DNA from 3 places in the Desulfocicer niacini genome. Region 1 is predicted to be linked to each of the others. Evidence: riboswitches for the same ligand, from Rfam matches in the RefSeq annotation. Region 1 holds a riboswitch; each other region holds the start of a gene.

Region 1 (8,261 bases):
AGAGATATGGCGCTCATGTCCGGCATGCCGAGGCTTGGGGCCGGAGCAAGCCCTCCCAGAGGAATGGTATCGGTGACACCGTCCATCTCCGGCAACATGGTGCAGATAATGGTTTCAGCCGGACCTAGGCCAGGCAAATCATTCTCCCAATCCGTAATCCTTCGACGATTCATAAAAAAGGGATGCAGTACAGGTACATCAAAACGTTTAAAGGTTCTGGGCCCCATTTCCTCATTGCCCCCCATGGGACCGGCACCGAATCTAAAGGGCAGGAAATCCCAAACCAGGTCCAGGGTCATGCCCTGGGCCAGGTGTTCCTCAATGCGTTTAAACTTCTTATCTCCCGTATGAACCCCCAGGGGGATACAGTTAAAATCCTGTGACATGCGCTCCATGATATCCGCCATGATATCAAAATGGTAATAGGGATAATTAGCCGAAGAAAAAAGCAGCCCCAGGGAGGGCTTTGATTTATCAAAGGGATGATCCTTTTTAAAGGCGGCAAGGCTTTTATAGCCCTTTCCCGTACCCGGATGAACCAGCACATGGTCTGCGTAATCCGTGATCTTTCCAGGTTTCGACAAAGTGCTAAACCCGCCGTATTCCCTCAGGATCAGCAAAACCATATTGTAAATATTTTCGGTCCCGGCATGGGTCCAGGCCCGCTGGAGCATCAACCAGTGGTGGAGCCCCCTTGAAAACCGGCTGAGTTTGCCGCCAATGCCGGACATGGCTTCCAGACGATTCAGGTCCATATTTTTCATTCCCATGGGCTGCTTGTTTCTGCCCATGGATCCGGCCATCTTAGCAAAAGAAAAGGCTCCCAGACGGACTCGTTCCCTTAAAACCTGAGTCCCGGCCCCCATGACCGCCAGATTCCCGGTGTATTTTTCGGTTTCTTTTTCCAATAATTCCACCACCCCGGAAGAGGCACCCATAAGGTCTAAAAAAAGAAAGTCAGAAACTGCCACCGCCTCGGCCATGGCAGTCATTTTTTCCCTCTGACTGCCGGCCTCTCCAATGTAAAAAAAAGACACCTTCAGTGCCTGTTCCAAAACAAGCCCTGCACCAGCATCTTTTTTAAGACGATGGACGGCCTCATCAACGAATTTAAGGCCTGCGCCGGATACAGAGATAAGGGTAAACTGAAACATATAAAGGACCTCCATAACAAAAACGGATAAAAAGACAGGCAGGCTGAAATATTTTTTGACAACACCGTAGTGCTTTATGCACGGATTGAATCCCCCATCCGGGCATTGAACAATGCTCTTCTGCTTTTCAGGGGAATCAGGTATGGACAATTATTATAGGTGTCTTTCCGGATGCCGACGGTGATCTGGAAAATACGTTCAAGCTCTCCATTGCGGATAATCTGATCCGGCTTACCTTCCTGAACAATACGGCCCGCTTCAAGCACAACGATTCGATCGGCAAAACGTGCCGCCTGGTTCAGGTCGTGGAGAACAATCAGTGTGGTGATGTTTAGCCGTTTATTTAATGATTTAATCAATTCCAGCACCTCAAACTGAAAGCTGATGTCCAGATAGGTGGTGGGTTCATCCAGAATCAATACCTGGGGTTTCTGGGCCAAGGCCAAAGCCACCCAGGCCCGCTGTCGTTCTCCCCCGGAAAGGGCAATCATCGGTCGGTGTGCATAATCCGTCAAATGCGTCAATTCCATTGCCCAGTCAATGATCTCCCAGTCTGCTGAACGCATTTTTCCGGTCCATTTTAAATGGGGAAACCGACCGTAACTGATCAGCTCCCGAACCGTGTAATCATCGGGCACTGTGGGAAACTGGGGTAAAAACGCTACTTTTTGTGCCAAAGATTTTGCCGAATATGATGCCAGGGATTTCTCCTTGAGAAGAATTCGCCCTTTCCGGGGTTTTAAATTTCCGGCAATGGATTTTAACAGTGTTGATTTTCCCGAGCCATTGGGACCAATGATCACGGCTAATTCACCGGCACCAATATTAAGATCAACAGAATTGATAACATCCGTTTTTGTTTTATAACCGAGACTGAGATCTTGTATCTTGATCATGGACACACCCCTTATTTTATATAACTGCCATGGGCAGACCTTATTCTGATCTCGTTTTGCCCACAACGAAGCATGAAAGAGTGTTAGACTTACCTACTCTTTCTTATAAACCCACATGTCCTGGCGGACACAACGAAGATAGGGTCGTAGACGCGGAGCCAAATGGCATTATGCCGCCCCTCCGACGGGCAATGGGCCCGGCCCGGAACTGTAGACAGCTCAATTGTCCGGTTCCTATTGCCCGTCGGGGGAGGGGCTCTGTTGAGGTAGACTTGAAGGCTACCTTTTCATATAAACGATCATGTCGGCCTGCAGATACAGCGAATAATGGGTCGTAGACGCGGAGCCAAATGGCATCATGCCGCCCCCCCGACGGGCAATGGGCCCGGCCCGAAACCATAGACGGCTCGATTGGCCGGTTCCTATTGCCCATCGGGGGGGCTCTGCTGAGGCAACCTTGAAGGCTACCTTTTTCATATAACTGCCACGGACAGACCTTATTCTGATCCTGTTCTGCTCACAACTAAGCTTGAAAGGGAATGTCTGGCTTGCCTTCTACCCTTTATTGAAATTGGATCGCAGCAAATAAAGAAAAAAAGGCGCAGCCAGCACGGCCATGATAATGCCCACCGGCAGCTCCACAAAACCCAGTAATCCTGCCACACTGACGGCGCTGGCCGCCAAAAGGGCTGCAAGGGAGATAAAGACAAGTCGATGTTTTTCAACATTCAGTCCCAAAGAACGGGCAATGTCATCTCCCAATTGAAGCATCTTCAATCGCCAGCAAAAACTGCCGGGAACCCACCCAAAAGAACTGCCGAAATCACACAGAACAGGATGGCTGTTTTTATGTGGTCAGGCATATTTCAAACCTCTTAAAACCGGTAAGCAACGCCAAAACCAACATAACGTCCATCCTGGGGATAATATCCAGATCCGGTGGAAATCCTGTCATGGGCCTTTCCCTGTGCATTAACCAGCCTCTCCCATTCTTTATCAAACAGGTTGCTGCAGGAGACATAGCATTCAACACCTTTAAAAACCCAGGTTATCTTGGTATCAACAAAATCGGCGGCAGGCATTTTCAAGTTATTATTATAATCTTCATATTGCTCGCCAAACCCGCGAAGGTCTATGGATAATGTCAGTGAGCCGTACGAAGTATTTCGAAGTGGGAAAAAATCCACTCCGACGCTGTATTCATATTCCGGCACATAATTAACTTTTTTACCGGAAAGATCTGCCAAGGTAAGAGACTTGGCATCAGGTGTTGCATAAGCTTTGGCTCCTCCTTTTTCCCACTCTGCGTCAATGGTGGTGAAACTGATCCGGTAACCCAGCCAGTCAAGAGGTCTTCCGTCAACTTCGGCCTCAATACCCTGATGAATACTTGAACCGGCATTTCGGTAGCCTTCAAAAGTGGTACCGTCATAATATGAAACCACTTTGTCATCCACCTTTGTATGGTAATAAATAAGACTGTAGTTAAAGCCCTTGCTGAATTGATGTTTAAAACCGGTTTCAATCGTGTCATACAATTCGGGTTCCAGATTCTGGGGCAGTGTGTAAGGATGATCATTTTCCATATCGGCCTTGTAATATCCCAAAGGCAGATAAAAATGAGAATGATTCCAGGAGACAAACAGATTGGCCTTGTCAAGAATTCTATACGAAGGCGATATATTCCAGTCGATGTCGCTGTCATTTTCAATTTTAACTGAGTCCGGCAACTGGTTTGAAAGATCATAGGTCATACTGTTATGCCGCAGGCCGGACTGAAGTCTAAAGCGATCATAGGAAAACTCATGATTAAAATTGATACCGAATAATTCTTTTTCAGCATCAATATCGGCTTTACTCTCAGTTGAGGCATTGTTTCCTGCGGTATCCCAGGGATAGCTTCTTTCCTGTGTGAAATCACTGTATTTGTAATCCAGACCAAAGGTGAGGGTATTGGAAATAAGGCCCGAATCAAACGTACGCCCCACACTGCCCATGACATCATATGTCTTTTCAATACGATGATCACGGTAGTTATCATCAAGTTTGGAAGCATAATTCAAATACTTTTTAGAAAAGAAATCCTGCTGGTCCCGGCTGAAACCCACGGATGAATTAATAAGCCAATTATTTTTATCATACTCATATTTAATCAGTGCATTAATAAGTTCCTCGTCCGACTCGTTGGGCAACATCAGATATCCAGAACCGTCTTCTTTTGTGTATGCAGCAGACTCAGTTCTATCCTGATCGACCTGCCATTGGGCCAACCCAATGGGGTATTTGTTAAAACTCTGGTTGATTCCGACAATAAGATCAAGACGCCCAGCATCAAACTGTCGTCCAATCTGAGCCTCACCGTTTTTGGTTTCTTCATCACTGTCACGGTAGCCATCGGATTCATTTGCATATGCCGAAATACTGTAATCTATTTGATCAGACACTCCGGATATAGTGCCGGTCAATTTTTTGGTATTCCATGAGCCGTATTCTGCACTGACACTTCCCTCAAACTTTTCTTTCGCACCGGCACCACTTTTAGTTGTAATCAGGATGACGCCCCGCGCTGCGTTTGCACCGTACTTGGATGTGGGAGGAGACTTAATAACCTCAATCTTTTCAATATTGTCTATGGGTATACTATCTATTTTACTATAACCGTATACGCCGACATTAATGGGACGACCGTCCACATAAATCTGGGGTCCTCCAGACATACCAGTTCTGGTACCACGGATACTGAAATAGGTTTGGGAACTTGATTTCTGACTGACTACACCGGGGATTGAAGAAATCAATTCCGCAGTACTGCTCTGACCACTGTTTTGAATATCCTTTAAGGTAAGCACATGTATGGATGCATTGGTGTCCAAAAGTTCACTCTTTGTTCCCGAAGCAGACACAATAACCGTATTTAAAACGGTGACATCCTCGTCATCCTGGGCCATGGCACCGGAGCAAAAAATTGCTCCAAACAACATCATTACAAAAACAAACCTAATGTTCCTAAATTGTTCCATCTTTTCCTCAATTTCCTTTGATAATTTTACACACTCTTGAACCGGACTATCCGGTAATCAAGACAATTATTTCTTGGAAGGACTCGCTACGCTCGCCTTCCAAGCATAAATTTCAACAGACACGCTTCCCATGCTGATGAACTTTTAGTTATTTTAATACAACATCAGTCTTTGGCCTTCTCCCCCAGCTTTGCAGAGACAATAATGATTTTACTATGGGCTTTACATCACTGATGCGCCACATTGTCTCTGTCGTTACTGATCATATGATACCAAAACAAAAAAAGCCCTGAATCGTTTAAAAAAACGATTCAAGGCTGTCCCTTTTTCTATCCTCAGAATCAAACAGGAGCCAGCATTGCCGTACACAGCATCCCTATGGTTGTCCAGGTAGGTCTTCTGACTCTTGGATCAATCTACTGACTGCGCCTTCCCGACCAAAACATGGACAGTGACATTATGCAGTGTTCGTCCCCAATTACAGCGACGGGCTCGTTCCGGAGTTTAACCGGATTCCCTTTTATGCAAATTCTTGCACCTGATCAATGCATTTAATTAGTTTGTAAAACCTTAAAAGTCAATAGGAAAGAACCCACAATTTGTCTATTATTTTCTTTTCATTAACAGCTGGTCACATTTTAGATGATTTGCAGGCAATATTTTTCCGGAGCATGAGTTCCTTTCATAAACTTTGACATTAAAAACCATAGCGCTATAACGTTAAAATAAAAATGATTTTTCCATCATACGCCTGTACACGACTTCTGTTCATCGACTCATGGTTTTGCGCGCCAACTTCCTTTAGACGGCTCCTCACGGCTCCGCCCTTGTTTTCGGATAATACTTGTGCTAACTGTAACTTGGTTAACAGGATTCACACATAGGGGACTTGCACCCCATAAGTTCACGCCCATGCCGGGCGTACACAAATGTTTACACCGGATCGCAATTCGCTGCTGCAGGCCTCGAGTGCATCGGTCATGGTGAATTCATCACTCAACTTTCGGAGGAGTGATTTTACGCCTCCAATAATTCCTTTCACCTATTATTCTTCAAGCCAAAATATGCAAGGGCTTTATTCATGACCAACTCAAGTATGTTTTGTATCACATGGGACAAAAATTATTTTTGCCTATTTTCCATTGGAAAGACTTACAACAACTTCAGCCTTTATTTTTGCTCGCCCCCGTTTCTTCTTCAATTTTTTATAGGGGTCAGATAACCTTAGTTTTTTACTCTTAAACTCATAAAGCCATTTAGGTTGATCTTTCAGCATGCAGATAACATGGATATGTTCACGAAGATCCGCTATGGCAAATGGCATTGAGAACCAGCTATCCATTAATACATATTTGGTCCGAACCCCTATATCAAGAGCTCTTTTGACCATAGGGATAAGATGTGCCGTGCTTTTGGTGATGGCCTCCCGACGTCGTTGGTAATCACAAATTTGTTTTTTTGTCGGCTGAGGATAAAAGGATAAAATCAATTCCAAGAAAACTGTTTCCATCAGACCAACCCAAGGTAAGTATCCTAAATCCTATTATATATTTTTTATGCGTATGGTCAGATACTCGGGATAGAAGTTCTACTTTTTTAAACGGTTCCTGCTATGGGTAGAATCATCAAAAATGAGAACTTCCTCAGTGGAGTCGTTGAGAAGTTTTTTGATCGCAAAATAAATTTTACGGAAAAGAAGAAGTGTAAAACGCCTCCAGATTATAAGTGGATGAATTTAAAAAATTGTACACTGCCCCTTTATCAACCTGGATTTCTTTGTTTTTCACAATACCTTGAAATAAATTTGCTCTTGAAAAAGACAGTTTGAACAATGCCGAGAAAATAGCTAACGGGGTGGCTCCCTTTGTTTTGGTTATTCCTGATCTATTCAAAAGTGTGCCAACTGTTAATCTTGACAAATGCTCATAAATAATACCCATTTTATCGAAATTTGAGGTTTGATTTTGTTCACTGATCAGAGTAGTATTCATTTTAACGAATTTCCTTTGTTTTTTGTTTGTTTAGCGGTAAACAAAACATACCAAACAAAGAGAAAACCGTGAATATTTATTGATATATCAAAGCCTTAAATTCAAAATGAGTTCTTTTTTGGATCACCGAAAATTGAGTTATACAGGTTATAGTCCTTTACTATCGACAGACCTGTGATCGCCGCAATAGGAAAAAATATAAAGTCGTATATGCCGGTTTAAGGCTTCTTGAAATTCATGATCGATGCACACCGGCTTTGGCTTCTATGGTGAGTCCTTGGTCCACGCTGCTGAGCTCTTTTGATGAAGTCCGTCAGGTGCTTTGTGATCATGGTTTCGCTCTGAATGTAAAGGTAATTCGAAAACGGGCTTACCGTTATTATGCTGAGCATGCTCGGCTGGTACAACAAGCAGGCCAAATTTCATTAAACAAATATAACAAACATGCCGTACTCTATTGGAAAGGACAGAATGAAACAGCAATCGAATCTTGACATCTATCTAAAACCTACGTTTTTTATTGACAGCGATTCACCACGAATCCAGGCGTATGCCCGAAATCTCTGCAGGGGTATAAGCTCTGAACGGGACCGAGCCATCGCACTCTACTATGGGGTCCGGGACGATATCCGCTATGACCCCTACAGTTTTGAAAATAATCGAAACTTTATCCGGGCAAGTTCTGTTCTGGAAAAAAAAGCTGGCTATTGTGTTGCTAAAGCAGTGCTTCTTGCAGCGGTTGCCAGGGCACAGGCCATTCCTGCCCGCCTTGGATTTGCCGATGTCCAGAACCATCTGGTAACTGAGCGATTGAAGTCTCTTATGGAAACCAACCTATTTGTATACCACGGGTATGTTGAATTTTATCTGGAGGGACAATGGGTCAAGGCGACCCCAGCGTTTAATGGGTCCTTGTGCAGTCATTTTAATGTAAAACCCCTGGAGTTTGACGGCATCCATGATTCCATATTCCACGAGTTCGACAATGCGGGAAATCGTCACATGGAGTATGTGAACGATCGAGGCATTTTTGCCGACCTGCCCTTTGAGGAGATCCTTGCTGCTTTCAAAAGGTATTACCCGAAAATTATTGAAATGAATGTACTGGGGGATTCACGTGCTTTCAGCATTGAAGCTTTAAAAGAGAAACCTTTCAACTGAAAGACCTTTGTCCCAAAAGCCTGAACCAAACCCAATGGC
Region 2 (8,261 bases), on a different contig from region 1:
TCCCCCTGAACCACAATGATATTATCCGTGCCCGTACCCGTGGCCCGATGGGACCAGGGGGTGTATGAACTTCTGACGTCCATATCCAGCAGGGCTGCGGATTTGGCTTCGGTGATGGTTATAATGCACCTGGCCCGGGCATTGGCGGAGAGTTTCCTGTTGCACATGACAATAATGTTGATGGTGCCATGATGGAAATACTGGCCTTCATCCTTTGACATGCGCATGGCATTGCCTTTAACACCCGCGGTGACCAGTGCTGTCACAGCCAGATCCTCATATGTTCTGGTGCTGACAGCCAGATTGTCCATGTCGGCACCGGTCATCAAGGCGCTGAATTCACCGTCATTGAAACCAAGATTTTTGCGGATGTCCTGTTTTACCTGTGTCACCCCGTGGGCCATGTGTTCCCGGCTGGCTTCCATGGGAACAAAGGTGTTACCAACCCCCATTATCCCGGTCAGATTCCCTTCAAAGGTGGAGAGAATGTCCTGGGGTGATTTAAAGTGGATGGCCAGGGATTTGAATTGATATTTTCCCACCCGATGCCAAACCACCCGGGCATGATCAACATAATCCAGATCAAGGTCCACCAAATGTGTGTTAAGTATGTTATCGGATGTTTCCGGTACTGTTTCTGCCGCAAGGGAAAGGGATGCCCCTTGGATCAATCCGAATATGAAAACAAGACAGTACACAAGGAATCGATCTCTGCGAGGTTTCATGATTTTTTCCTTTGTTCAAGGCGATTTCTGCCGAGAAATATACCCATGGCCATTCCGGCAGGTATATTTTGTTCCGGCCCCAAAAAGGAGCTCTGATTCCCTTACCCAAAGGACAAGGGAACCAGAGAGACAAATTTAATACTGATATTTCAAGCCCACATAAAAGGAACGTCCCGGCATGGTATAGCCCTGGACTGCGGCATAGGATTCATCAAAAAGATTCCGAACTTCGGCCTTGACGGAGAGATCTCCGTATCTGTCAAAGGAGAGCAGTTTTTTGTTCAGGGTCAGGTCGGCCACGGTGTAGGCATCAAGGGTTGACTCCCCTGTGCCTTCGTAATCGGTGATATCCTGCTCACTGATATGGCTGAAATTGAGGTTGGAGGAAAAACCTGCTGCATCATTGGAAAAACGAATGCCGTATGACGCGGTCCATTCCGGGGTGTACTGAAGGTCCTCATCGTTTCCATCGTCAGTGTAATCATTCAGCCAGGTAAAGGAGGCGTAGGGTGTCAGCTGATAGGCAGTCCATCCAAGCAGACTGCTGATGTCCAGTTGAACGGACCCCTCAAGACCGGACAGGGTGGCACCGTCAACATTTTCGTAGCGGGTGAGATCCTCTGCCGGGACATAGGAATAGGCGATTTTGTTTTCGAAATCCGTGTAAAAATAGGTCATACCGCAGGTAAAAATATTTTTGGAGATGTCCACACCGATTTCATATGTTTTACTCTTTTCAGGTTTCAGATCTGGATTGCCCGACCAGATACCAAACCCAAAGGCACTGTAATCATCAAACATGTAGAGCTGATCTGCGGTGGGCATTCTAAAGGCTTCGGCGTAATTGGCCCGGATGCTCAGGCCCTGGGTCAGTTTATACACAGCTCCCAGGCTGGAGGACCAATTGGTTTCACTGGTACTCTGGTTGTCATCACTTTCCACATCATATTTGTCATAACGTCCCCCTGCCGACAGGATCAATTTGCTGTCCAGCAGTTCGGTTTTTGCCATGATAAATGCCGACGGGTTGTCATAGGTGTTTTCCTCACCTGCAAGGGTATAGGAGTTGGAGATGGCGTAATAGGTCCAGTCCACACCCGCAGTAACATGGGTGGTGTCCCACATGGCGGTGAGCTGGGCCTGAGCGCCCTGTTGATCCGTATCCCGAAAATAATCGTGGGTGCTGCCGTAGGTTTCCGGATCAAAGGTTTCGTATTCGTCCTTGCCGTTGAAATAACGCAGATTCCATAATAAAAATCCATCTGCGGACTGGCCGTCATACACCAGATCAACGGTGTGAATGGCATGGTCCACATAGTCATCCAGATCATTGGCACTCAGGTAATCGGGATTGCCAATGCCCTCGCCCTGGTATCCGGTGTAGGTGATACCCATGCGATTATTGGCTGCAAATGTCCAGCCGCCGTTGAGGCTGAGCCGCTCCTTTGAATCAAACCCGGTGTTGTAATATTTATCCCCTTTGGCCGTGTTGTAATCGTCCTGGGATTCCCTTGAGATGGTGGCCGAAAAGTCAAAGCCCTTGGCATCACCGGAGATGCCTGCGGCTATCTTTTCATTATTCCAGCTGCCCAGAGAACCTTCCATAAAAGCAGATGTTTTTCCCTCACCTTGGCGGGTAATCACATTGACCACCCCGCCCATGGCCGAGGCACCATATTGCACCGACCCTGGGCCACGGATGATTTCCACCCGCTCCACATTGTCCATCATGATCTTTGACAGGTTACCGGTTCCAGAGCGTCGTCCATTGATCAAAATTAATACATGGCTTGCCAGATCGTTCCCATGGGTTTCTGTGCTGAATCCCCTTACGGAAACAGATACCAGGGAATTGGGATATTCACGGATCATGAATCCCTGTCTGGACAAAAGATCTCCCAGATCCTGGACAAAGGTCTGCTCAATTTCTTTCTGGGTGATCACGGTGATGTTGGTGGTGACATCTTCTTTTTTTTCTTTCACCCTTCCTGCGGTCACCACCATGGTGTCCAGTACGGATGTTTTTGGTTCGGGAACAGTTTGTCCCCAGGCAGGCAAGGATATCGTCGCAATAACTGCTGTAAAAAAGGTGGCAATCCAACGCTTCATAATGATGATTTCTCCTCAAAATAACCGCCATGGGTGGACCATTTTCACCTTGGTACACACCCACAACGAAGCTTGAAAGTCCTGTGGGTTTTGCCGGAACTTTCTCATTAAATGGCTTGTCCGGAAAAACAAAAATCCCCGGACCGAAATAATTTTCAATCCAGGGATTTCCCTTTTTTATCCTTAGATACTTCACCGGGCGACTTTTTCCATAAAGTATATGCCCGCTCTGTACAGGTAGGTCTTCTGACTTCCGGATCAATCTACCGGCCGCACCTTCCCAACCAAATGGTCAGTGGCATTTTGCAGCTTTCGTCCCCGGTCACAGCGGTGGGCCCGTCCACGATTTTAACGTGGTTCCCTGTTATGGATTTCACAAGAATAAAACTACCCATTTGTACAGTAAAGATCCTTTAATTGCAGGTGTCTTTAATTAAATTTGGATAGATTGTTTTCTATGAACTCCCTTATGCTTTACTTCAGCACCTGTACAGCGAGATATATTACTCCAGCTGGCTTTAATGTCAAGCAAATATTAAAGTCAAATATCGTATCTTTTTAATTGATCTTTGCGCAACATCATAATGGGTATACGGCAATAAATCTGTTGACTATTGAGAAAAAGAGTGGTTAAAGTTTCTGTCAAAATTGTCTGGGTGCTTTGTAAAAAGCATAGGGAAATCCAAATAGTGACCTTCCATGACGGCGTGGTAGACTTTTTTTGATTTCCCAACAGGGAACCCCGTGAAAATCGGGGACGGGCCCGCCGCTGTAATCCTTTTTCTCTTGACATTTAAAGGGAAAATCACTTCGGCATTTTATGCCACTGCTTTGTGCTTTTTAAACGTTTTTTTTGCATTGTCCTGCACTTTGGGGATATGAAAACGGATGAAAGGCCTGGTGGGAAGGCTGCTGAAGAGGACGGAAAGTCAGAAGACCTGCCCAGGCAAGATGCGTTTTTTCCCGTGGACAGAGAAACTGCGCAATGATCCCTCCGGATAAAAATGGGACATCCTGGATCGTTATTATTGTTACGGTTCGGGGTGTTGCCTGTCTTTGTTGTTTTTCCATCGCCCCTATGGTTGATACCTGGTAATGGTGTCAACGAATGCCTTGTGCATCGCCACCATCAATCACCGTACATGTTGTTTGTTGTCCGTTAAAGAAACAGGCGTTTATAAAAAAACAGGAGTTTAAAGGAGCGTAAAGATGAAACAAAGGACAAAAGGAGCAGGCAGCAAAAAAGGCATTGGTTATACTATAACTGTACTTTTTGCAATGATCTGCATGGGCAGCACGGGATTTGCCATGGATCTGGGTGAAATCAATCCGGGTAAAATTGATCTGTCCGGTTGCATTGAGGTTGAAGTTGGTTTTGAGGATAACGGGGTGGATGATGAAGATAGCAGCGATATTTCTCTTGCCACGGCGGAAGTGGGATTGGAAGCAGCCCCCACAGATTGGTTGACTGGATTTGTGCTTTTTTCCTGGGATGACGATGCCGAAGAGATGATCTTTGATGAGGCCCATGTTAAGCTGGGTGATTCTGACAGCATACCTTATTATATTCAGGTTGGCAAATTGTACGTTCCCTTTGGTATATATGAAACTAATATGATTTCAGATCCCATGACCCAGGATCTGGGAGAAACCGCAGACACAGCGATTCAAGTGGGTATCAACATGGGCGGTGTCAGTGCTGCTGCATATACATTTAACGGTGACATCGATGAAATTGATGAAGATGACGATATCAGCTGTTTTGGTGCTTCCCTTGCCTATGAATATGAATCCGAAGCCTTTACCCTGGCTGCCGGTGCGGACTGGATAAACAATATCTTTGAATCCGGTGGACTCAGTGAAGTGGCAGACGATCATGCAGGACTCGTTGAGTATGTGGATGGTTACTCCCTCCATGCACTTGCATGCATGGGGCCTGTCTCTTTTATGGCAGAGTATGTTGCTGCAGGTGATGATGCTGATTTTGGCGACGGTACCGCAATAGATGCCCCTGCAGTCTGGGCCCTTGAGCTGGGATATGCCGTTGATCTGGCCGGAAAAGAAACCATCTTTGCCCTGGCATATCAGGCATCTGAAGATGCTGTGGATATTTTGCCTGAATCCAAAATTCTTTGTTCCGTGGGCATGGCTTTCAACGATTATTTTTCCGCTGCAGTGGAGTACGCAAGCGCAGAGGATTATGACACTTCCGATGGTGGAAGCGGTGAAGATGTTGATAGTCTGACCTTTCAACTGGCCCTTGAGTTTTAAGTAGCTAATTTACGGATCTGCTTGACAGCCCGTTTCTGATTTATTATAGAAAGAAAAATTTTGTCTGAAGACAAAAAAATCGTATATCGTATATTGGGTTTTACGATTTAATGAAATTTCCGGATTAACAGGAAGCTTGGGGTTTTTAAGCCAAGTAACGGATAAGGCTGGACAGTCTGTCCGTAGCCTTTTTATATGAAAAAGTAGGTCGTTTTAACATTCTTTTATGCCTCGTTGTGGGCAAGGCCGGTGAGAATGTGGCCCGCCCGTGGCGGTTATATATAAAAAAAAATTAACCATGAAGGTTCAGCCGTTTACTGTATGCCGAATCTTTGTGGTTTTTTTTTGGCATGCTGCTTAATACCATTGAGATGGAAACAATTAATAGGAGCCTGCTGTATGGACAGACTGAAAAATCAGATTCAAAGATACTGGAATTGGAGAAGTGCGAGCTACAAAATGGACCGGGCCAAGTCAATCGAGACAGTTAGCGACTGGAAGTCCACCATCAACGACCTGGTGAGCCATGTGCGAGGAGAAGGGCTTAAAGCGCTTGATGTTGGTACAGGTCCCGGTCAGTTGGCATTTTATCTTGCCCAGGCGGGCTTTGAAGTCACCGGGATTGATATTTCCCCTGGCATGATTGAGCGTGCCAGGCGGCAAGCTGACAAAATGAGGCTTTGTATTGATTTTCAGACAGGGGACGCAGAGAATCTCCCATTTGGAGATGATGCCTTTGATGTGGTCGTTACCAGGAACCTTATGTGGACCCTTCCTGATCCGGAAACGGCCATACAGGAATGGTATCGGGTGTTGAAACCGGGGGGACGTATCATTATTTCCGACGGGTACTGGCGTAATATCACCTGGTCCCGAATTCATCACCTGGTTTTAAACACGGTAAAAGGATTCTTTAAGACCCGCAGCCTGATTTCATACCGTTTTTTTTCTTATTATGCCGGCCTGATCCGCTCCCTTCCTCTTTATGAGGGGGTAACCCTTAAAGATGCGGGTCGTCTGATGCAAAAAGCCGGATTCAATCAAATTTCCCCCTGTGATACTCGTCACTATTTCAGGGTTAATCCCTATGGGGTTACTAAAAAATTATCCCCCATTTTTTTTATTGTGTGTGGAAATAAATGATTGTGTTTATTCATGACGCTTGAATAAGGAAAAAAAGATGAAAATAATAAAAAATATATTGTGTGTAGTTGTGGTTTTCATTTCTCTTTGTCTGTATTCTCCGGGCTGGGCTTTGGATGAAACGAATCGGGCATTTGAATCGAAACTTTTAGAATCTGGTAAAAGTGTTGAGCTTGAGACAATGACGGTTATCGCCACGAAAACCCCAAAGCTCCACTGGATTCACCTGCCTCGGTGTCAGTTATTTACGAAAACGAAATTTCAGCCTTTAACTCGGAACATCCCTTCAAACCCCTGTTCCGAACAGAGGGGATTTACCCCCGTCAATACAGGGGGCTGGCCGATTACTGGTCCCGCCCGATGATCCGGGGGAACAGGGCTCTTGTCATGGTTGACGGACTCAACTGGTACGATTACGGCCAGTACTATCACACAGGGGCCATTCCCATGAATGATGTGGAAAAAATTGAGGTGGTCCGGGGGCCTTTTTCCGCCCTTTACGGAACTCTTGCTCAGACCGGTGTCATCAACTATATTACCAAAATTCCTTATGACACGGAGGCCGAGGCTTCTTTTACCTATGGGGAAGACAATACCCAGTATTACAGCGCACGTATTGCAGACCGTCCCTTTGCCACCCCGGATGATTCCAATCATCTTTCCTGGGCAGATAAAACCCTTGGAGACAAGTTTTTTTATTCCATGAGTTTTAAGTACCGGACCACGGACGGTTATGAGACCAACCCTTACTATAAGACGCTGTCAACTCCGGTTTCCGGAACATTGGATTCCTCTATTCCCATTGCCACAAACGTACCTTTTGATACCAATCCCCAGACCGGGGCAACCCGGTATATTGTCGGAACCCAAGGGGATAACTGGTATGAGGATTACGGAGGCTTTTTAAAAACCGGGTATGAAATTTCCGATGATTCCAAAATTTGGTACAGCTTTAACATCAGCCAGTTTGAGTATGGATGGAAGGGCGGAGGAAGCTGTCTCACCGATGCCGACGAGAACGCCATTATATCCGGCGATGTTTACATCCAGGATGGTTCGGATTATTATCTGACCAGTTTGAGTGGGACCACATTTACAGCAACCTCCTATCAAAAAGAGTCCTATGTACACACCCTTCATTATGACTATTCCGTGCCGGACCAGGTAGATGTCAACACCCTTGTGGGATACAACGACAAAGAAACCCAGTCTCATTCGGTTTCCGGTGCCTACACCAAGGTGGAAGACAACGATCTTTTTCAGGCAGATCTTTCCGCCACATTTCACATGATGGATAACCAGTTCCTTTTGACCATGGGTACCCAGGGGGTAAAAGAGACGGCCACCGTCACCAAATACAACTTGTCCAGCCCCAGTGATTCGGACAGCTGGGCTTCCGTTGCAACGCGGGATTCCGGAGAAAGCCTGACCTGGGGCACCTTTGTTCAGGCAGAATACACACCCATTGAATCCACTACCCTGTATCTGGGGGGGCGTTATGACCATTGGTGGGCTAAGGATACGGAGTATTCCGACATTAACGGAAACCATGCGAACGGCGAGGATGTGGATGACGGGCAGTTCAGCCCCAAAGCCTCTTTGGTTTACCGGCTGATGGAAAACGGTATACTGCGTGCATCTTACGGGAAATCATTTACCGCTCCTTCCCTGTATTACAGGATCGCAAGTTATAGTTATACCATTGGGGGAGAAACGACGTATGCCGCAGGTAATCCGGATTTGGACCCCACCACCAATACCTCATGGGAAGTTGGCACGGAGTGGGAACTTCTCAACAGAAAGCTGCGGCTCAAGGCCACCTATTTCCAGAATGATTATGACGATCTTATTGTAAATGCCTCAAAAGATTACATTGTTGATGGCCAATCGGTCAGCATAAAGAAACGGATCAATGCACAATCAGCTGAAGTCAACGGCATTGAAACCGCCATTGAAGCCAGCCTGCCCTGGCATATGAAAGGAGGTATCCACTATACCCATCACTGGTCCGAG
Region 3 (8,261 bases), on a different contig from region 1:
TGCCCCCATCCCTGGCAGAGAATCTTCCTGCCCACATTGGCGATTACACTAACAACCTTGGAAGCATCATCAAAGAGCAGAGCCGATTTGAAGAAGAAAAGGTGGAAGACCTCAACCAGCAGAAGCATTATGCCCTGCTGCGGGAGGTGGATAAAATCCGGCTGATTGTTCGCATTGGACCAAGCCTTGGGCTCATGGGAACCCTGATTCCCATGGGAACCGGCCTTGCCGGACTTACCAAGGGAAACATGGCCGAGCTTTCCTCCAGCCTGATCCTGGCATTTACCACCACGGTCGTGGGGCTGGCATTGGGAATTACAGCCCATTTTTTTTCCGTCACCAGGGAACGGTGGGCCATTGAAGACATGCGTAATATCAACCTGATCACAGAGGCCATGGTGAAAAAAGACGAACCTGTTTCAAAAAAAGGGTCCCCTTTATGAAATACCTTGCAACCAGCCGACCGGGTCAATTTCGTAAGGCGGGCAACGAAGAGCCCATGAACGGCGTGGCCAATCTGTTTGATGTGGCCCTTGTGTTTATTGTGGCTCTGCTCCTTTCCCTCATGGCCACCTTCCAGGTGCTTGATTTTTTCAACCCGGACAGTCAAATCACGGTGATGAAAAAAGTAAAGGATCAATGGCAGGTGATCACTAAAAAAGGCACCGACGTCAAGGTTAAAAAGATTACAGACCGCACGGTGGGTGGAGATGAAGGATTTGAGCTGGGGACGGCCTACCAGCTCAAAGACGGACGAGTCATCTATATCCCCAGTGAGTTAAACGAAGAGATGATGGATGGATTTAAATGAAATTTATGCTCAAACGTATTGTGTTGATCTTTTTCCTGTTGTGCCAATGGGGCATGCCGGCAACGGCCCAGACCTCCGTGGCCCACTCCCTTAAAATTGCCCTGATCCACTATGCGGTGAAACATAAAGATCCTGCCGAAAATCTCAAAGCCCTGTTGGAACTGAACCGCAGTGCCGCCCAGCAGGGGGCCAGGCTTATCCTGAATACGGAACTTGCCGTTTCCGGCTACTCTTTTTCCTCCCGCCGGGACATTGCGCCCTATACGGAAACTGACCAGGGAAAAACCATGGCCGCCATGGCCGCACTGGCCCGGGAGCAGAAGGTTTACATCGGCATCACCTTTCCGGAACAGGACCCGTTGACCCAAAGTTATTACAACAGCGCCTTTGTTCTGGACCCCGGGGGCAAAATCATATGTCGATATCGTAAAATATACGGTGAAAGACGATGGGCAAGGCCGGGTAGTCCCTATCAGGAGGGAATTTTTAACACCCCCTGGGGTCGTATGGGTATTGCCATCTGTGCGGACAGTTATTTTGGACTGATACCCCGAACCCTGGCGCTCAAAGGGGTGGATTTATTATGGGTGCCGGCCAACTGGCCCCCCACGGGGGGCCTGAACCCACTTGAGGTATGGCAGACCAGGGCCCTTGAAAACGGTATCTATCTGGCAGCCTGCAACCGAACCGGCAAGGATCTTACCATGGACTGTACCCGGACGGTTTCCGCAGTGGTGGCCCCCACGGGCAAACCGTTGTTTTCCGAATCATCTGCAACTTCCAAGATTTTTGTGGCGGACATTCCCCTGGATGACCAGGGACGATTGAGCCATGTTCACCGTCAACAGTGCATGGCATCACGACAGGTAAACAACTATCGCAACATCTATCTGAAACCCTGGGTTGAAAATCTCACCGGATATTACCGGTTGCCGGAAACCGGCGTGCTTGATGTACATTGTTTCGTCCCACCGCCGGGAAAGAAATCCCTGCCATCATTGACCGCTGCCATATCAGAGAAAAAAAATGATCACCCAACCCTGTGGGTGTTGCCCCAGGGTATGGAAGATAAAATTTCCTCCCAATCTCTGTTGCTGCTGGCCCAAAATAGCAAGGTGGCCTTTGCCGTATCGCTGTCCATGGCCAAGGGCGACCCGGCCGTACCGGTCCTGATAACCCCGGAGGGCCAACAATTTTTTATGGAATCAGATATTGAACCGGATACGGGGCAAAGTCCTTTTTTTCCCTATAAAATATTACACCATGGCCCTGCCGCCATTGCCATGGTTCCTGTGGAAGCGTTACAGCACCCGGAACTGGCCGTTATTCTGGCCAAGCTGGGATGCGATCTGGTGGTGTGTTCCGAAAAAACCCTTTCCTGGAAAAACTTACTTTTAAGCCGCATGCGAACCGTGAATGGTGTGGCCGTAGCCACCTGTGCCCGTAACGCTGCTGAAATTACCTGTATGCAGGGGCTCCACGGCGGTCGGGACCATCAATACCAGGACCACCCCGGGATATGCAGCTATCAACTTGATACCGCAGGAACCCGGAAAAAATATTTTGACTATTGCATTGATTATGATTTGTTATTGAAACCCAGCGCATCCACACAAAAAAAAGTGGATTGTACCGATTAATCAAAAAACGCAATGCATTGCCGACAACATTTCGATGTTTATTGCGGTTAAAAAGCCGTCACCAACTTCCATGCCACGCTGCCAGCGCCTAAGCCAGACCGTGCCCGGCATACGGTGACGTCCAAAACCTTTTTTAGATCATACAGCCCACATTGACCGCACAAGCAAAGTATTCTATAACCCGGTGAACAGAAAATAAAGGCAGGAATAAAAAAGGGCCGGGGTATCATGTCATCTATATTTTTAAGCACGTTCGGAACTATATTCAACGCGATTTTTCAATTGTCGCTCATTTCCACGGCAGCCGGGCTACTGGTGCGCAAGCAGGTGGTATCCCAAGAGCAGGTCCAGGCGGTGTCCACGCTTACCGTCAATGTGTTTCTACCCTGTCTCATTGTTTCCACAACAATTACCCGTTTTGATCCGGGACAATTTACCTTTTGGTGGGCATGGCCCCTTTCCGGTGTGGGACTGTTTGCGGCAGGGACTCTGTTTACGGCCCTTCTGACCCGGATAAAGGTGGAAAAACGACATCTTATTCCCATAGCCTCCATACAAAACGGTATTTACTTTGTTCTGCCCATTGGTCAGCTCCTCTACCCGGATCAGTTTGACATGTTCGCCCTGTACTGTTTCCTGTTGGTTACCGGTATGACTCCCTTGACCTGGAGCGTGGGCAAGGTGCTGGTCACCGGCAAATCAACGGTTGATATTCACTGGCGGGATTTCATCACTCCACCCCTGGTGGCCACACTGATACCGCTTTTACTGATTTTTACAGGCCTTTCCACCATGGTACCCGCCCCGGCAATCCGTGCAATGAATTTCCTCGGACAAGCCACCGTCCCCCTGGCCGTATTTATCCTGGGCGCCACCATCGGAACAATTTCACTCCGACAAATGCCTCCCCTGGGGGATATTCTCACGGTGGCCTTGGTCAAGTTCATGCTGATTCCCGCAACGGTTCTGGGTATTTTGTATTTCACCGGCATATATGCCACCATGCCTTTGTTCAGCAGTATGATGATCCTTCAATCATCCTCTCCTCCGGCCACAAATTTAATCCTCATGATAAAACATTATGGTGGAGATACCCAGACCGTCAGCAGCATGATGCTGGTACAATACCTTTTGGCGCTGCCCGCCATGCCCCTGTGGCTGGCCCTATGGCATATACTGATTCAATAGCCATGATCATTGAAAATAGCATTTAAAATAGGATTTTGATTTTACCATATTTTTTGCTTGACATTACAGTGCTCAGGGTTAGAATCATCTGATGTACAGGTGCTGAAGTAAAGCATAACAGGGAACCACGTTAGACTCGTGGACGGACCCACCGCTGTGACCGGGGACGAAAGCTGCAATTATACCACTGACCATATGGTTGGGAAGGTGCGGCCGTTAGATTGATCCGGAAGTCAGAAGACCTACCTGTGCCAAGCGGGCTTGCATTTTAATGCAACGAATCGCCCGGCGAAGTATCTAAGGATAAAAAAGGGAAATCCCTGGATTGAAAATCATTTCGGTCCGGGGATTTTTGTTTTTCCGGACAGACCATTTATTGTGATGAACTATTTTTATTTTAGGGAGTCAGATTTTATTGATTTACCATTTTTCAAGCCCAGGCCGTTGTATCCTGTGGGTGTTGCCTTGGGTAAACGGTAAATTGAAAACTGCTGAGTCCCTTAAAATGATATCATCATGATAAAAGCCGCCTACCTAAAATGGAGACCGAGGCTATGAATAAAGGCTTACTCATGGTAAACACGGGAAACGGTAAAGGAAAAACCACCGCAGCACTGGGACAAACATTCAGGGCTCTGGGACATGGTAAAAAAATCTGCATCATTCAGTTTATCAAGGGAAACTGGAAATACGGTGAACTCTTTTCCATGGAAAGATACATGGATCTGGTGGATTTTTATGTCATGGGAAACGGTTTTACCTTTAAATCCGATGACCTGGAAAAAGATCGTACCATTGCCCTCAAGGGATGGGATCTGGCCAAAGAAAAACTTTCCTCCAGCGACTACTTCATGGTGCTTCTGGACGAACTTACCTACCTTATGACTCTGGGGTTTCTGGACACAGATACCATCCTGGATGGCATCACTCACAGAAGAAAAGATCTCCATGTGGTGGTCACCGGACGATATGCCCCCAAAAAACTCATTGAAACGGCAGATCTTGTGACGGATATGCAGGAGGTCAAACATCCATACCAGAATGGAATTATGGCACAAAAAGGAATCGAATTTTAACCATATGAAAATAGCCATTTATGGAAAAGGTGGTATCGGCAAATCCACTATTTCAGCCAATCTTTCTGCGGCCCTTGCCCATGGCGGTAAAAAGGTGCTGCAGATCGGATGCGATCCCAAGCACGACTCCACCCGATTGCTTCTGGGGGGAAAACGCATCATGACGGCCCTGGATTACATGAAAAACACCCCTGTGGCACTGCAGCACCTGAGCCAGGTTCTTCATGTGGGATACAAAGGAATTGTCTGCGCCGAGGCCGGTGGCCCGGAACCCGGCGTGGGGTGCGCCGGACGGGGCATTTTAAGCACCTTTGCCCTGTTTGAGCGCCTTGGCCTTGATATGAATGCCTTTGATGTGGTGGTGTATGATGTGCTTGGTGATGTTGTATGCGGTGGATTTGCAGTTCCCCTGAGGCGGGGATTTGCCGACACCGTCTATGTGGTGACCTCCGAGGAGTTCATGTCCATTTATGCGGCCAATAATATCCTTAAGGGGGTTAAAAATTTTGATGAAGGAGGCCCCCGCCTTGCGGGTCTGATTCTCAACAGCAGGGGGAGCGAAGAAAACAGACACTCCGTGGAAGGCTTTGCCCAAAATGTCAGGCTTCCCGTAAAACAGGTAATACCCAGAAGTGATTTATTCAGAAAAGCTGAAATGATGGAAACAACAGTGGTGGAAAGCTTTCCCGACTCCATGGAGGCCCAGGCTTTTCATGACCTTGCCCGGGATGTTCTGGAAAACCGCACCTTTTATCCTGCCCGGTTCCTCGATGAAGACTTTCTTGAACAGCTTGTCCTGCAAAAGAAGATCCCACAGACAAAGACACAAAACACAGCCCCGGCCCCACCGCCAAATAGTGATGAAAAACCGACGGAGAAAATATTCCAGGTCAAACCCGGAAGTCAAAAACCGGTTTTTTTGTCCAAAAGCCTGCTCAACCGGGAGCCCCTGCACGGCTGCGCATTTTCCGGGGCTCTTGCCACCACAACCCAGATCAAAGACACCATCACAGTGGCCCACGGCCCGAGAAGCTGCACCAACATTGCCTGCCAGGCCATTTTATCGGCAGGGTTCAGGTTGTTTACCCAGAAAAAGATACTGCTGGAACACCAGGTGGCCCCGGCGGTGATATCGTCGGACATGGATGAATCCGTGGTGATTTACGGAGGAAAAGACAAGCTTGTGAACACCCTTGAACAGGCCATGGCACAAAATCCCAAAGCCGTATTTCTGATTACCACCTGCCCCTCTGGGGTCATCGGAGATGATCCCCTTGCCGCCATCAATGAAATTCGGAACCGATATCCCCATGTACCGGTGATCCCAATAACATCAGATGGTAACCTTCAGGGGGATTACATGCAGGGTGTCATCAATGCCTGCATGGAGGGAGCCGCAGCATTGATGGATAAAACCGTTAAGCCCCAATCCCATTGTGTAAATATACTGGCGGAAAAAAATATCGCCTTTAACGCAGAGACTAATTTTAACACCGTTGTGGCACTACTTGGGGCTATGAATATTAGTGTCAATTGCCGGTTTGTCAGAAACACCTCCGTGGATCAATTGAAAAACTTTACGAAAGCCCCCCTAAATCTGCCAGCTTACACCGACTATCTGGGGCGACTCATGGCTAAATTCATTGATAAGCAACTGGGAATTCCCACGGCAAAACGTCCCTTTCCCGTGGGATTTTCCGAAAGTGCTGTCTGGGTCAGGGAAATTGCCGAATTCTTCAATGAACCCATGGCGGGGGAAAAAATCATTGATACCCATCAAAAACACTATGACACCATGATTGCCAAATATGGGGATACCCTCAAGGGAAGACGACTCATGCTCCTCACCTACATGCATGATGTGGACTGGATTGTGGAAGCGGCCTTTGATCTGGGCATGGAAGTTGTTAAAGTATGCATTTTAAATTATTCCCAGGATAATCTTTTCGTCACCCGGTATCCGGACCGTTTCAAGGTGGAAACAAACTATGACCCAGCCAAAAGAGATGGGGATCTAAAACGTTTCAAACCAGATCTTTTCCTGGGGAATTATACCCCTAAAAACCTGCCCCATCCACTGCATGTGGACATCATTCCCATGTGTCCGGATGTGGGGTTCTACGGCGGGCTTGCCTTTGCACATCGCTGGGCAACTTTAATTAAGGCACCTGTCACCGAAGGATGGAAAAATGACGGCATCTGATTATTCAGTTTATAAAAAATATTCCGCAAATCCCCTGAGTATTTCAAGCGTTGTTGTGGGCAGAGCCGGATCAGAATACGGTCTGCCCATGGCTGTTATTCCAGACAGCTTTACCGGAGCCATTGCGGCCATAGAAGGCATCAGGGATGCCGCCGTGCTGCTCAACGGTCCCACAGGATGTAAATTTTATCATGGTGCGATGTCGGAAACTCAGATGCCCCGGTCCGATTTTATTGATCCTCTGTACTATTCCGAAGAATTTTATTTTGGTCAACCCCGGGTGCCGGTGACCTATCTGGATGATTACGATTATGTGTTTGGAGCCACGGATAAGCTTGAGAAAATCCTACCTATAGTGGCCAGAAAAGGCCATGGACTAATTGGGGTGATCAATTCCCCGGGGGCAGCCCTCATCGGCGATGATCTCTTGCGCTTCATTAAAAACGCCAACCTGCCGGTTCCCTGCATTGCCGTGGAAAATACAGGCTTTTCCCAGCCCCTGGCATGGGGATTTCAAGATGCAGTCAAAAAAGTTTTGACCCGTATCAAACCCCGAAAACTTCCCCGTGAAAAAGACGGTGTCAATTTAATGGGCGTTTCCATCGTCCACCACCACTGGCAGGGCAATGTTGCGGAGCTTACCACCCTTTTACAGGCATGCGGCATCCGGGTGCACACCACCATCTGCGCAGGCTGCACCCTGGCTGAACTTGAAAATATAAGCTCATCCCAGCTGAATGTTGTTGTCCATGTCGAATATGCAGATACATTGGCTCCCTTTATGGCAGACCGATATGGCATGAACACGTATCTCCCCCCGGACGGAGCCCCCGTGGGATTTAAGGCCACGGAATCATGGATCTCCGGGGTATGCGAAATGCTTGATGTCAGCCCTGCACCGGCCCTGGCACTGATGAAAGGTGCCCGGCAAAAAAGCCATGAAGCCTTGAATCGATTCAATGCTCTGACAGGTCTGCCCAAGGGAGCCACCTTTGGCGTGGACGGGGATGCTTCCATGGCATTGCCCCTGGTGACATGGCTTTATGAGTACCTTGGCATGGTGCCGCTTTCTGTCCGGGTGAACACAGAAAATACCCAATCCACGGACAATCTCAAATCATTTCTTCAAAAAATTGATTGTGCCGGGGCATGGCAGGCCGACATGACCCACGAAACCCCGGATGTGGTGTTTGGGAGCGGGGCCGTAATTGCACGTTTGAAACTGTCCGGCAACCCATTTACAGGTATTGAGCTATCCCTGCCGGCGGGTACATACCAGCATGTGATTCCCAAAGCATATATGGGATGCCAGGGTGCTCTTTACCTCATTGAACGGATCATCA

What was found. Region 1 has a riboswitch for cobalamin ahead of ACYQ2M_RS16790 (TonB-dependent receptor). Riboswitches for the same ligand answer to the same signal wherever they lie in the genome.
Region 2: it holds a riboswitch for cobalamin, as region 1 does, so the genes downstream of both, ACYQ2M_RS15590 (TonB-dependent receptor plug domain-containing protein) here and ACYQ2M_RS16790 (TonB-dependent receptor) in region 1, are expected to answer to the same signal.
Region 3: it holds a riboswitch for cobalamin, as region 1 does, so the genes downstream of both, cobO (cob(I)yrinic acid a,c-diamide adenosyltransferase) here and ACYQ2M_RS16790 (TonB-dependent receptor) in region 1, are expected to answer to the same signal.

Annotation. Positions count from the first base shown of each region.
Region 1 covers NZ_BAAHYK010000032.1:21,838-30,098, forward strand. The annotation lists gene ACYQ2M_RS16775 (cobaltochelatase subunit CobN) at 1-1,154, opposite strand, end outside; gene ACYQ2M_RS16780 (ABC transporter ATP-binding protein) at 1,229-2,050, opposite strand; gene ACYQ2M_RS16785 (iron chelate uptake ABC transporter family permease subunit) at 2,606-2,827, opposite strand; gene ACYQ2M_RS16790 (TonB-dependent receptor) at 2,926-5,070, opposite strand; cobalamin riboswitch at 5,443-5,627, opposite strand; partial or broken gene ACYQ2M_RS16795 (IS4 family transposase) at 6,206-7,061, opposite strand; gene ACYQ2M_RS16800 (transglutaminase-like domain-containing protein) at 7,533-8,222, shown strand.
Region 2 covers NZ_BAAHYK010000028.1:32,541-40,801, forward strand. The annotation lists gene ACYQ2M_RS15585 (adenosylcobinamide amidohydrolase) at 1-725, opposite strand, end outside; gene ACYQ2M_RS15590 (TonB-dependent receptor plug domain-containing protein) at 861-2,834, opposite strand; cobalamin riboswitch at 3,054-3,244, opposite strand; cobalamin riboswitch at 3,526-3,794, shown strand; gene ACYQ2M_RS15595 (LbtU family siderophore porin) at 4,044-5,105, shown strand; gene ACYQ2M_RS15600 (class I SAM-dependent methyltransferase) at 5,505-6,248, shown strand; gene ACYQ2M_RS15605 (TonB-dependent receptor) at 6,483-8,261, shown strand, end outside.
Region 3 covers NZ_BAAHYK010000028.1:18,719-26,979, reverse strand. The annotation lists gene ACYQ2M_RS15570 (MotA/TolQ/ExbB proton channel family protein) at 1-443, shown strand, start outside; gene ACYQ2M_RS15565 (DUF2149 domain-containing protein) at 440-811, shown strand; gene ACYQ2M_RS15560 (carbon-nitrogen hydrolase family protein) at 808-2,451, shown strand; gene ACYQ2M_RS15555 (AEC family transporter) at 2,680-3,639, shown strand; cobalamin riboswitch at 3,720-3,903, shown strand; gene cobO (cob(I)yrinic acid a,c-diamide adenosyltransferase) at 4,179-4,715, shown strand; gene ACYQ2M_RS15545 (nitrogenase component 1) at 4,720-6,918, shown strand; gene ACYQ2M_RS15540 (nitrogenase component 1) at 6,905-8,261, shown strand, end outside.